DNA from 3 places in the Pseudomonas sp. SWRI18 genome. Region 2 is predicted to be linked to each of the others. Evidence: predicted binding sites of a transcription regulator. Region 2 holds the regulator's gene; each other region holds the start of a gene.
What was found. Region 2 encodes FliA, which starts transcription of late flagellar genes. Its sites were predicted from a motif close to CTAAAGTTTNNNNNNNNNNNGCCGNTAA; they were not measured.
Positions count from the first base shown of each region.

Region 1: the regulator FliA is predicted to act here: its motif matches at 2,056-2,083, upstream of H0Z09_RS08485 (methyl-accepting chemotaxis protein).
Region 3: the regulator FliA is predicted to act here: its motif matches at 1,578-1,605, upstream of H0Z09_RS06645 (methyl-accepting chemotaxis protein).

Region 1 is NZ_JACCQQ010000005.1:197,310-200,562, reverse strand. Features, by position in the region: gene H0Z09_RS08500 (chemotaxis protein CheW) at 1-72, opposite strand, end outside; gene H0Z09_RS08495 (STAS domain-containing protein) at 115-402, opposite strand; gene H0Z09_RS08490 (response regulator) at 423-791, opposite strand; gene H0Z09_RS08485 (methyl-accepting chemotaxis protein) at 802-2,010, opposite strand; gene H0Z09_RS08480 (response regulator) at 2,118-2,576, opposite strand; gene H0Z09_RS08475 (ATP-binding protein) at 2,573-3,253, opposite strand, start outside.
Region 2 is NZ_JACCQQ010000030.1:3,535-6,787, reverse strand. Features, by position in the region: gene H0Z09_RS24760 (chemotaxis protein CheA) at 1-55, opposite strand, end outside; gene H0Z09_RS24755 (protein phosphatase CheZ) at 67-855, opposite strand; gene H0Z09_RS24750 (chemotaxis response regulator CheY) at 874-1,248, opposite strand; gene fliA (RNA polymerase sigma factor FliA) at 1,418-2,158, opposite strand; gene fleN (flagellar synthesis regulator FleN) at 2,155-2,988, opposite strand; gene flhF (flagellar biosynthesis protein FlhF) at 3,094-3,253, opposite strand, start outside.
Region 3 is NZ_JACCQQ010000004.1:28,506-31,758, forward strand. Features, by position in the region: gene H0Z09_RS06635 (LysR substrate-binding domain-containing protein) at 1-357, opposite strand, end outside; gene H0Z09_RS06640 (aldo/keto reductase) at 477-1,472, shown strand; gene H0Z09_RS06645 (methyl-accepting chemotaxis protein) at 1,663-3,253, shown strand, end outside.

The sequences.
Region 1 (3,253 bases), on a different contig from region 2:
CTCCATGGCCTGCAGCAGTTCGCGCGCCTCGACGATAAATGTCTGTTGTGCCTGATCGAGATTGATGCTCACCTGGACCTTCCTTGTCGATCGTTGAACGGGCTGTGACGCGGGCTAAAAGGCACCGTTGCGACACAATTGCAAAGCTTGCGCGACCGCCTGGCTCTGGCCGGCCAGGCTCAAGGCCGTGCCGGTATTGCCCGCTTCGCGCTGGATGACCGCCAGCAGTTGCAGGCCGGCACCGTCCATTTCCGTGACCTGGGACAGGTCCAGCTGCAGGCGCGGCGCCGCGCCGATGTGTGGCAGCAGCGCGGCGGCCAGCTCGGCCACCGTATAGATGGTCAGTTCGCCGTCGATGCCGACGTGGGCGGTGTCGTCGAGTGTTTCGCGGGTGACCGGCATGGAAAACTCCTCGGCCGCAATCAGGGCAGGATCAGCTTGGACACCGCCGCCAGCATCTGCGCTGGCTGGAACGGCTTGACCACCCAGGCCTTGGCACCGGCGGCCTGGCCTTCGGCTTTCTTCGATTCCTGGGACTCGGTGGTCAGCATGATGATCGGGGTGAACTTGTAGTTGGCCAGCTTCTTGACCTCCTTGACGAAGGTGATGCCGTCCATGTTCGGCATGTTCACGTCGCTGATGATCAGGTGCACCTTCTGCCCGGTGAGCTTGTTCAGGGCGTCCCTGCCATCGCTGGCCTCGATCACGTCGTAACCGGCGCTTTTCAAGGCAATACCCACTACTTGCCGAACGCTGCTGGAGTCGTCGACCACTAATACATTCTTCGCCATGAGGGGCTCCCTAAAAGAAAGTGATGTCTTGAGAATTCTGTTGCGCTGCCGCTTCGCCATGGTGGGTGCGGCGCTGCTCGTCGGTGGCGTAGGTGGACTCCATGCGTGCCAGCCACTGCCGGGCATCGATGGCCACCGGTGCATCCGGTGACTGGCTGGCCTGCTGCAGGTGTTCATGCAGGGCGTGCATGTTGTCGCGCACGTGACTGAGGATCTGGCTGACGCGGTCCTGGAACTGCAGGTTGACCAGCACCTCGGTCATCTCGTCGCGAATCCCGTAGCTTTCCTGCTTGAGCAGGTCGGCGGACTCGGCCAGGTGACCGGTAATGTTCTGAAAACGCTCGAGCACCGACTGGATGCTTTGCTCGGAGGCGGCCACCGAGTGGCTGTCCTGGTCGGCGCTGCTGGAAGCCGCTTGCACCAGTTGGGTAATCGCGTTATTGATGATGTCGACCTTGGCGGACATCTGCTGGCCGGTCTCGCTGGACTTGCTCGACAGGCTGCGCACCGCATCGGCCACTACCGCGAACCCGCGACCGGCTTCTCCGGCCCGCGCCGCCTCGATGGCCGCATTGAGGGCGAGCAAGTTGGTTTGCGCCGCGATGGCCGCCACATCGGCCGCCATGGTACGCAGCTCACCGGTGTAGGCGGTAAGGCCGCGCACTTGGGACAGGGTCTGGTCACGGCTCGATTGAGTGGCCTTGAGGGAGTCGATCACCTGGCTCAACTCGCTGTCGCTGCGGGCCAACACCTTGAGCGCCCCGTCGGCCGCCTGGCCATCCAGCTCGCCGGCGGCTTGCTGCGAGGCGTGTACGGTGTCTTGCAGCCGCGCGGAAATCCCGGTGAAGCGGTTGGCCAAGCTCACAATGGCGTCTTCGGTCAGCTGGCGCGAGCTTTCCACGTGCTTGGCCCAGATCGGCATGGCACCGAGCAATACTTCATCGAGCTGTGCCCGTGAATCCAGGCTGGTTTGCCTGGCCTGGGCAATCGAAGGGTCTTCCAGCACCAGGGCGTGCAGCACCGCCTGACGTTGGGCCCGCGTATTCAAGGCGCATGCCCCGAGGCCGACCAGCACCAGCAGCACGCAGACGGCGAGATTGGCGGGGCTGGCGGATTGCACGAGTATCCACGCCACGGCGGGGACGACCGGGAGTAAAGCGAACCAGAGAAAGCGCGGAGGGGCGGAAAGGGCGGTACGGCTGGATTGACTCGGCGTCATGAGTTCGGTCCCTGAACGATGTTGCGGATATAAACAACATAGGGGTTATCCGCACCAGCGCCCGCAACTTTAGGCCTTTCATCCGGTTTGTGACCGACAGGTTACTTTCAGCCGGCCGTTTCGCGCCGTTGCAGCAGTTGGATGTGCTGCGCAGGCACCAACCGGCGCAAGGTGGTGTACAGCGCTCGGGTTTCCAGCAGGTTCCAGACCCGCAACATGGTTTCCAGCGCATCCAAAGGCTTGCTGATGAAATCCCGCGCGCCGAGGGCCAGGGCGCGCAGGCGGGTCTCGCGGGTGGCGTCGGCGGTGAGTACCAGGATCGGCAGGTATTCGCCGTTGGGGATGCGTCGGTTGAGCTGTTCCAGCACCGCGAAGCCGTCAAGCTCGGGCATGTGCAAGTCCAGAATCACCAGGTCCGGTTCGAAACTGTTGAACAGCTCCAGGGTGCGCAGCGGCTCGGTGCTGCTCAGCACGTTGGTCAGCCCCTCGCGCGCCAGCAGTTGCTCCACCAGGTCGAGGTTCGGGCGTTGGTCGTCGATGATCAGAATGCGCAGGTCGAGGTTCACACAGGCTCCGGGAAATACTGGTCGAGGTGGGCAAGAAACGCCGGGATATTGATGGGTTTGCTCAGGACCGCCGTCGCGCCTGCTTCCTGCAAGGCTTGACGAGTAATGTCGCTGGCGTCAGCAGTGATCATCAGCACCGGGGTTTGGCGGGTGATCGGCGAGTCGCGCAAGCGTTGCAGCACCTTCACGCCGTCGATGTCCGGCAGCGAAACATCCAGCAGGATCAACTGCGGCCCATGCTGGGCGGCCAGGTCCAGGCCCAGTTGGCCTTGCATGCTCGACAGCAGCTTTATGCCCGGCCGACGTTGCAGCAGGGTTTCGAGCAGCGCCAGGCTGGAAAGGTTGTCTTCGATGCACAGTACCTTGCCCAGGAAGGCGCGAACGGCGGGAGCAGGGCGCGCCAACGCGGTGTCGATGACGGGCGCGGCGAGAGCCGTGGAGCCCGGCAGGCGCACGAACGGCAGCTCCAGCGTAAAGCGCGAGCCGACACCGGCCTGGCTGTGCACGGTCAAGCGGCCGTGCATGTTTTCCAGCAGGCTTTTGCTCAGCGCCAAGCCAAGGCCGCTGCCTTCCACATTCGGGTCGGCGCCCAGGCGCTCGAACGGCGTGAACAGTTGCCCCAGGCGATCGGCCGCAATGCCGTGGCCGGTGTCGCACACCGACACGTCGATGCGTGG
Region 2 (3,253 bases):
CGCCGGCCTCTACAAGGAAATCCTGAAGGATTTCTTCATCGGCGCCGAAGCTCATGGGTGTGCTCCTTAGAAGCCTAAACTGGATAACAGGTCATCGACATCATCTTGACCCGATACAACGTCTTCACGTTTATCGGCATGAATCTGCGGACCTTCACCCTTGGCGAGATGTTTTTGTGGATCTTTTTCCGAGAGGATCGCTTCGCGGTCATGTTCGATGCCTGCAAAGCGGTCTACCTGGCCTGCCATCAGCACTAATTTGAGCAAGTTGCTTTCCACTTCGGTGACCAATTGGGTCACACGCTTGATCACCTGGCCGGTAAGGTCCTGGTAATCCTGGGCGAGCAGAATGTCGTTGAGGTTGCTGGAAACCGTGCGGTTTTCCTGCTCGCTGCGTGACAAGAACCCTTCGACCCGACGCGCCAATTCACGGAACTCTTCAGCCCCGACTTCACGGCGCATGAAACGGCCCCAGTCAACGCTGAGCGCCTGGGCTTCGGTGGCCATGCCATTGACCAAAGGCGTGGCGTTTTCCACCAGGTCCATGGTGCGGTTGGCCGCCGCCTCGGTCAGCCTGACCACATAGGACAGGCGTTCGGTGGCATCGGTGATCTGCGAGATTTCTTCGGCCTGGGGCATGTGCGGGTCAATCTGGAAATTGACGATCGCACTGTGCAGCTCGCGCGTGAGCTTGCCCACTTCCTGGTACAGGCCGCGGTCACGGGTCTGGTTGAGCTCATGGATTAACTGCACCGCGTCGCCGAACTGGCCTTTTTCAAGGCTTTCGACCAACTGGTGAGCATGCTTTTTCAGGGTCGACTCAAAGTCGCCCTGTGACGTTTCTTTATGCTCCATAGCTCCCCCGCGATGGCATTAGCCGTGGATGCGTTCGAAGATTTTTTCGATCTTCTCTTTCAAGGCCAATGCAGTGAATGGCTTGACCACGTAACCGTTTACCCCGGCTTGGGCGGCTTCGATGATCTGCTCACGCTTGGCTTCGGCGGTCACCATCAACACGGGAAGGCTGCGCAGTTTTTCGTCGGCACGCACGTGGCGCAGCAAGTCGATACCGGTCATGCCAGGCATGTTCCAGTCCGTTACCAGAAAGTCGATGCTCCCGCTGTTGAGGATCGGAATCGCGGTAATGCCGTCGTCCGCCTCGACCGTGTTAGTGAACCCAAGGTCACGCAACAGGTTTTTTATGATCCGCCGCATCGTTGAGAAGTCATCAACGATGAGGATTTTCATGTTCTTGTCCAATTCGACCTCCAAGCAGTCTTAAACGCGCCCAGCACCTGGACGCGCCATTTCAATCAACAGGCATTACACAAAAAGGACTGCCGGGGGCACCACGGGCCGAACCCGCAAAGGCTTGGCGCCCTCGCGGTATCGTCTGCAGTGCCCCCCACACTGCCTGTCAGCGCGCTCGCCACTCTCCCAAACGCCCCCGCAAGCGGGCTGCGCACTGGCTATGCAACTGGCTGACCCGCGATTCGCTGACCCCCAGGACCTCACCGATTTCCTTGAGGTTCAGCTCTTCGTCGTAGTACAGCGCCAACACCAGCCGCTCACGCTCCGGCAAATTGGCAATCGCGTCCGCCAACGCCCCCTGGAAGCGTTCATCCTCCAGGTCGCGCGATGGCTCCATATGAGCGCTCGCGCCGTCCTCATGCAGCCCTTCGTGTTCGCCGTCCTGCAACAGGTCGTCGAAACTGAACAGGCGGCTGCCCAAGGTATCGTTCAAAATCCCGTAATAATCGTCGAGACTCAATTGGAGTTCGGCCGCAACTTCGTGATCTTTAGCGTCGCGACCGGTTTTTGCTTCAATTGCGCGAATTGCGTCACTGACCATGCGCGTATTGCGGTGCACCGAACGCGGCGCCCAATCACCCTTGCGCACCTCGTCGAGCATCGCGCCACGGATACGGATCCCCGCATACGTCTCGAAACTGGCACCCTTGCTCGCGTCATATTTGGTCGACACTTCGAGCAGGCCGATCATGCCGGCCTGGATCAAGTCTTCGACCTGGACGCTCGCGGGCAGGCGTGCCAACAGGTGGTAGGCAATGCGCTTGACCAACGGCGCGTAGCGCTCGATCAACTCGCCCTGGCTGTCACGGGCGGATTTCTTATAGGCGTTGTAGCCGTTCGCTGTCATAGCACCGGTCCTGCGCTCGTCTGATGCACCAATCGCTCGACGAAAAACTCCAGATGCCCCCGCGGATTGGCGGGCAACGGCCAGGTATCGACCTTCTGGGCAATAGCCTTGAACGCCAATGCGCATTTGGAACGAGGGAACGCTTCGTAGACCGCACGCTGCTTTTGCACAGCCTTGCGCACACACTCGTCGTAGGGAACTGCGCCAACGTATTGTAAGGCGACATCGAGAAAGCGATCCGTGACCTTGGTCAACTTGGCGAACAGGTTGCGCCCTTCCTGCGGGCTCTGGGCCATGTTGGCCAGGACGCGGAAGCGGTTCATGCCGTAGTCGCGATTAAGCAGTTTGATCAGGGCGTAGGCGTCGGTGATCGAGGTGGGTTCATCGCAGACCACCAGCAGCACTTCCTGCGCGGCGCGCACAAAGCTGACCACGGACTCGCCGATCCCGGCGGCGGTGTCGATCACCAGCACGTCGAGGTTGTCGCCTATGTCGCTGAAGGCCTGGATCAGGCCGGCATGCTGCGCCGGGCTCAGGTGCACCATGCTCTGGGTACCGGAGGCGGCCGGCACGATGCGGATGCCACCGGGGCCCTGCAACAGCACATCGCGCAGCTCGCAGCGGCCCTCGATCACATCGGCGAGGGTGTGCTTGGGCGTCAGCCCCAGCAGAACGTCGACGTTCGCCAGCCCCAGGTCAGCATCCAGCAGCATGACGCGGCGGCCAAGCTCTGCCAGGGCCAGGGACAAATTCACTGACACGTTAGTTTTCCCGACGCCACCTTTGCCGCCGGTCACCGCGATCACCTGTACGGGATGCATGCTGCCCATTTTATTTCTTTACCTTGTCTTGCTTAGACGCAGGCTACATGGCTTGGCCGCGTGAATCGCTTGCAGACCATCGATGTAGATACATTTCATGGTGTTCATCCTGACCTATCCCACCCGTTTTGCCGGGTTGTGGTAAAGGTCGGCGAACATATCGGCCATCGCTTCCTCGCTAGGCTCTTCTTGCATTTGCACGCTGACTGCACGGCTGACCAATTGATGACGGCGCGGCAGATGCAGATCATCCGGGATCCGCGGGCCGTCGGTC
Region 3 (3,253 bases), on a different contig from region 2:
TGGGTATCGGGCGCTGAAGGTGGGCAAGGCCGGGATCACCAGGAAACGCCCGATACCCGAGGGCATATCAATGCTCAAGATGCCACGCGGGTTCAGCCGGCTCGCCGAAAACACCGCTTCGGTTTCCTCGAGGTCCGACAGCAGTTGTACGCAGCGCTGGTAGTACGCGGCGCCATCCAATGTGGGGCTGACCTGCCGCGTGGTGCGTTGCAACAGCTGCACGCCCAGGTGCGCTTCCAACTGCTTGATCAGCACCGTCACCGAGGCGCGCGGCAGTTGCAGGCTGTCGGCCGCCTTGGCGAAGCCACGCAGTTCGACGATCCGGGTAAACACGCGCATCGCGTTGAAACGGTCCACGTTGCAGCTCCCTTGAGCAGATTGTTTAGATAATACGAATAGTGATAGTGCTTTTAGCCGGTTTATCCCGACTTTGTCGAGCGTAACAATGCGAGCCTACCCACACAGGAGCTCTACCGATGCACACACGTCAACTCGGCACCCACGGCCCGTTCGTCTCCGCCATCGGCCTCGGCTGCATGGGCATGAGCGATTTCTACGCGCCCGGCAGCGACACCCGGGAAGCCGTCGCGACCCTGCACCGGGCGCTGGAGCTGGGCATCAACTTTCTCGACACCGCCGACATGTACGGTCCTCACACCAACGAACAGTTGATCGGCAAGGCCATCGCCGGCAAACGTGAGCAAGTGTTCCTGGCCAGCAAGTTCGGCATCGTGCGTGACCCGGCCCAGCCCACGTCCCGTGGCGTGGATGGCCGCCCCGAATACGTGCGCCAAGCCATCGACGGCACGCTGCGGCGCCTGGGTGTGGACACGCTGGACCTTTACTACCAGCACCGCATCGACCCGGATGTGGCCATCGAAGAAACCGTCGGCGCCATGGCCGAGTTGGTGCAACAGGGCAAGGTGCGTTACCTGGGCCTGAGCGAAGCCAGCGCCGCGACCCTGGAACGCGCGCACAAGGTGCACCCGATCAGCGCGTTGCAAAGTGAATATTCGCTGTGGAGCCGCGACCAGGAACACAACGGCTGCCTCGCCGCCTGCCAACGCCTGGGCATCGCATTCGTGCCCTACAGCCCGTTGGGCCGAGGCTTCCTGACCGGCGCGCTGCAAAGCCCGGATGACTTCGACGCCGATGACTACCGCCGCTTTAGCCCGCGTTTCCAGGGCGAGAACTTCGCCAGGAACCTGCAACTGGTCCAGAAGGTGCAAGCGATGGCGGCCGACAAGGGCGTCAGCGCCGGGCAACTCGCGCTGGCTTGGGTGTTGGCACAGGGCGACTTCATCATTCCGATCCCCGGCACCAAGCAGCGCAAGTACCTGGAAGAAAACGCGGCAGCCGTTTCGATCAGCCTCAGCCCGACGGAGCTGGCAGCCCTGGACGCGATTTTCCCGAGCGATGCGGCAGCCGGCCAACGCTACCCCAAGGAAGTGATGGCGATGCTGGATATCTAGGGCCGTTCATGAACGCCCCATCTTTACCCAGGTGAAAAGGCCTTCAGGTGGATCAGCGATACGGGGCGCCGTTAAAAGCGCCCCGTTTTTCTTGCACATGCGTACCTAAAGCTGCGCCTTTCCAAGCCGATAGCCCTACGAAGCTCTAACAAAGCCGCGTCGACAATAAACGCTTCGTAAGGACGACCCCATGCCCCCACTGCGCTCCATCCAAGCCCGCTACACCCTGTTCCTGGTGCTGTTCGTCCTGGTGTTATTTGTGTTGACCGTAGTGGGTATCGGCCAGTTGGTCGCGCCCACGTTGCGCCATACCGAAGAACAGGTGGTGCTCAACCGCATCGCCGAGGTCGCCGTACAGATCCAGGGCGAGTTGAACAAGGTTCAGTCCCAGCAACGCACCATCACCCAGACCATCCCCTTGCTCGACAGTGATGCCATCGACAAGGTCCTGCCTGGGCTGGTCGATCAATATGGCGAGCTGAAGGTCTTCGGCGGCGGCATCTGGCCGTTGCCCAACCAGCGCACGCCTGGGCGCAACAAGCACAGCACGTTCTGGCACCGCGATGCGTCGGGCAAACTGGCGGTCAATACCTTCTGGAACAGCGACCCCGCGCCCAACTACTACGACCAGAGCTGGTACAAGGGCGGCCTGGCCTCGCCACGCGGCCAATGCGCCTGGGCCGCCGCCTACAAGGACGACGCCAGCCAGGAGCCACGCACCAACTGCGCCATGGCGATCCAGCGCGACGGCGCGCCATACGGTGTCGCCACCATCGACGTGACCCTGGGCTTCTTCAATGACCTGGTCGCCAGCAAAGAAAAAGACATCGGCGGGCAAATGCTGATCGTCGAAGGCGACGGCAAGATCATCAGCAACAGCACGCGCATCAGCAGCCCGGTGGTGTTGAAAAACATCAGCGAACTCACCGGCACCTCGGCGTTCGCCGCCCAGGTCAGCAAGGCCCTGGCCAACCGCGACCAGGCGCTGCAACGCAGCGAGTTCGACAACCAAGGCGTGGCCAGCACCTTTTACATGCGCCCCATCGCCGGCACGCCGTGGTTCCTCGCCACCGCCCTGCCCACTTCGCTGATCACCGCCCAGCGCGATGACGTGCTGGGTACTCTCGCGTTGCTGCAAATCCCGATGGTGTTGCTGCTGGTTCTGCTCGCGGTGTATGCGATCCGCCAACTGGTGCAGCGCATGACGAACCTTAAAGCCAACATCGACGCGTTGTCCGCCGGCGACGCCGACCTTACCCGTCGCATCACCATCCGCGCCGAAGACGAACTGGGCGCCATCGGCCACTCGGTGAACCGTTTTATTGTCTACCTGCAGAACATGATCGGCGAAGTCACCCAAGCCACCGGCGCCATGTCGTCGAGCCTTGAGCAACTGCAACGGACCTCGGCGCACACCAACCAGATCCTGGTGCGGCATGCCTCGGAGACCGACCAGACGGTCACCGCCATCACCGAAATGAGCTCCACCGCCGACACCGTTGCGCAGAACGCCGCCGAAACCGCTGCGTTCACCCAGCGCGCCAACGAGCACGCCGACCGCTCCCGCGTGGTTGTAGGTGAAGCGTCCAACAGCGTCAGCGCCTTGATCGGCGAAGTGTCCAGCGCCACCCACAGCGTGGAAAACATGCGCCAGGACGCCGCGCGCATCACTGAAACCCTCGGCGTGATCGGCGCGATTGCCGGCCAGACCAACCTGCTCGCCCTCAACGCCGCCATCGAAGCGGCGCGGGCCGGCGAGCAAGGCCGTGGTTTCGCGGTGG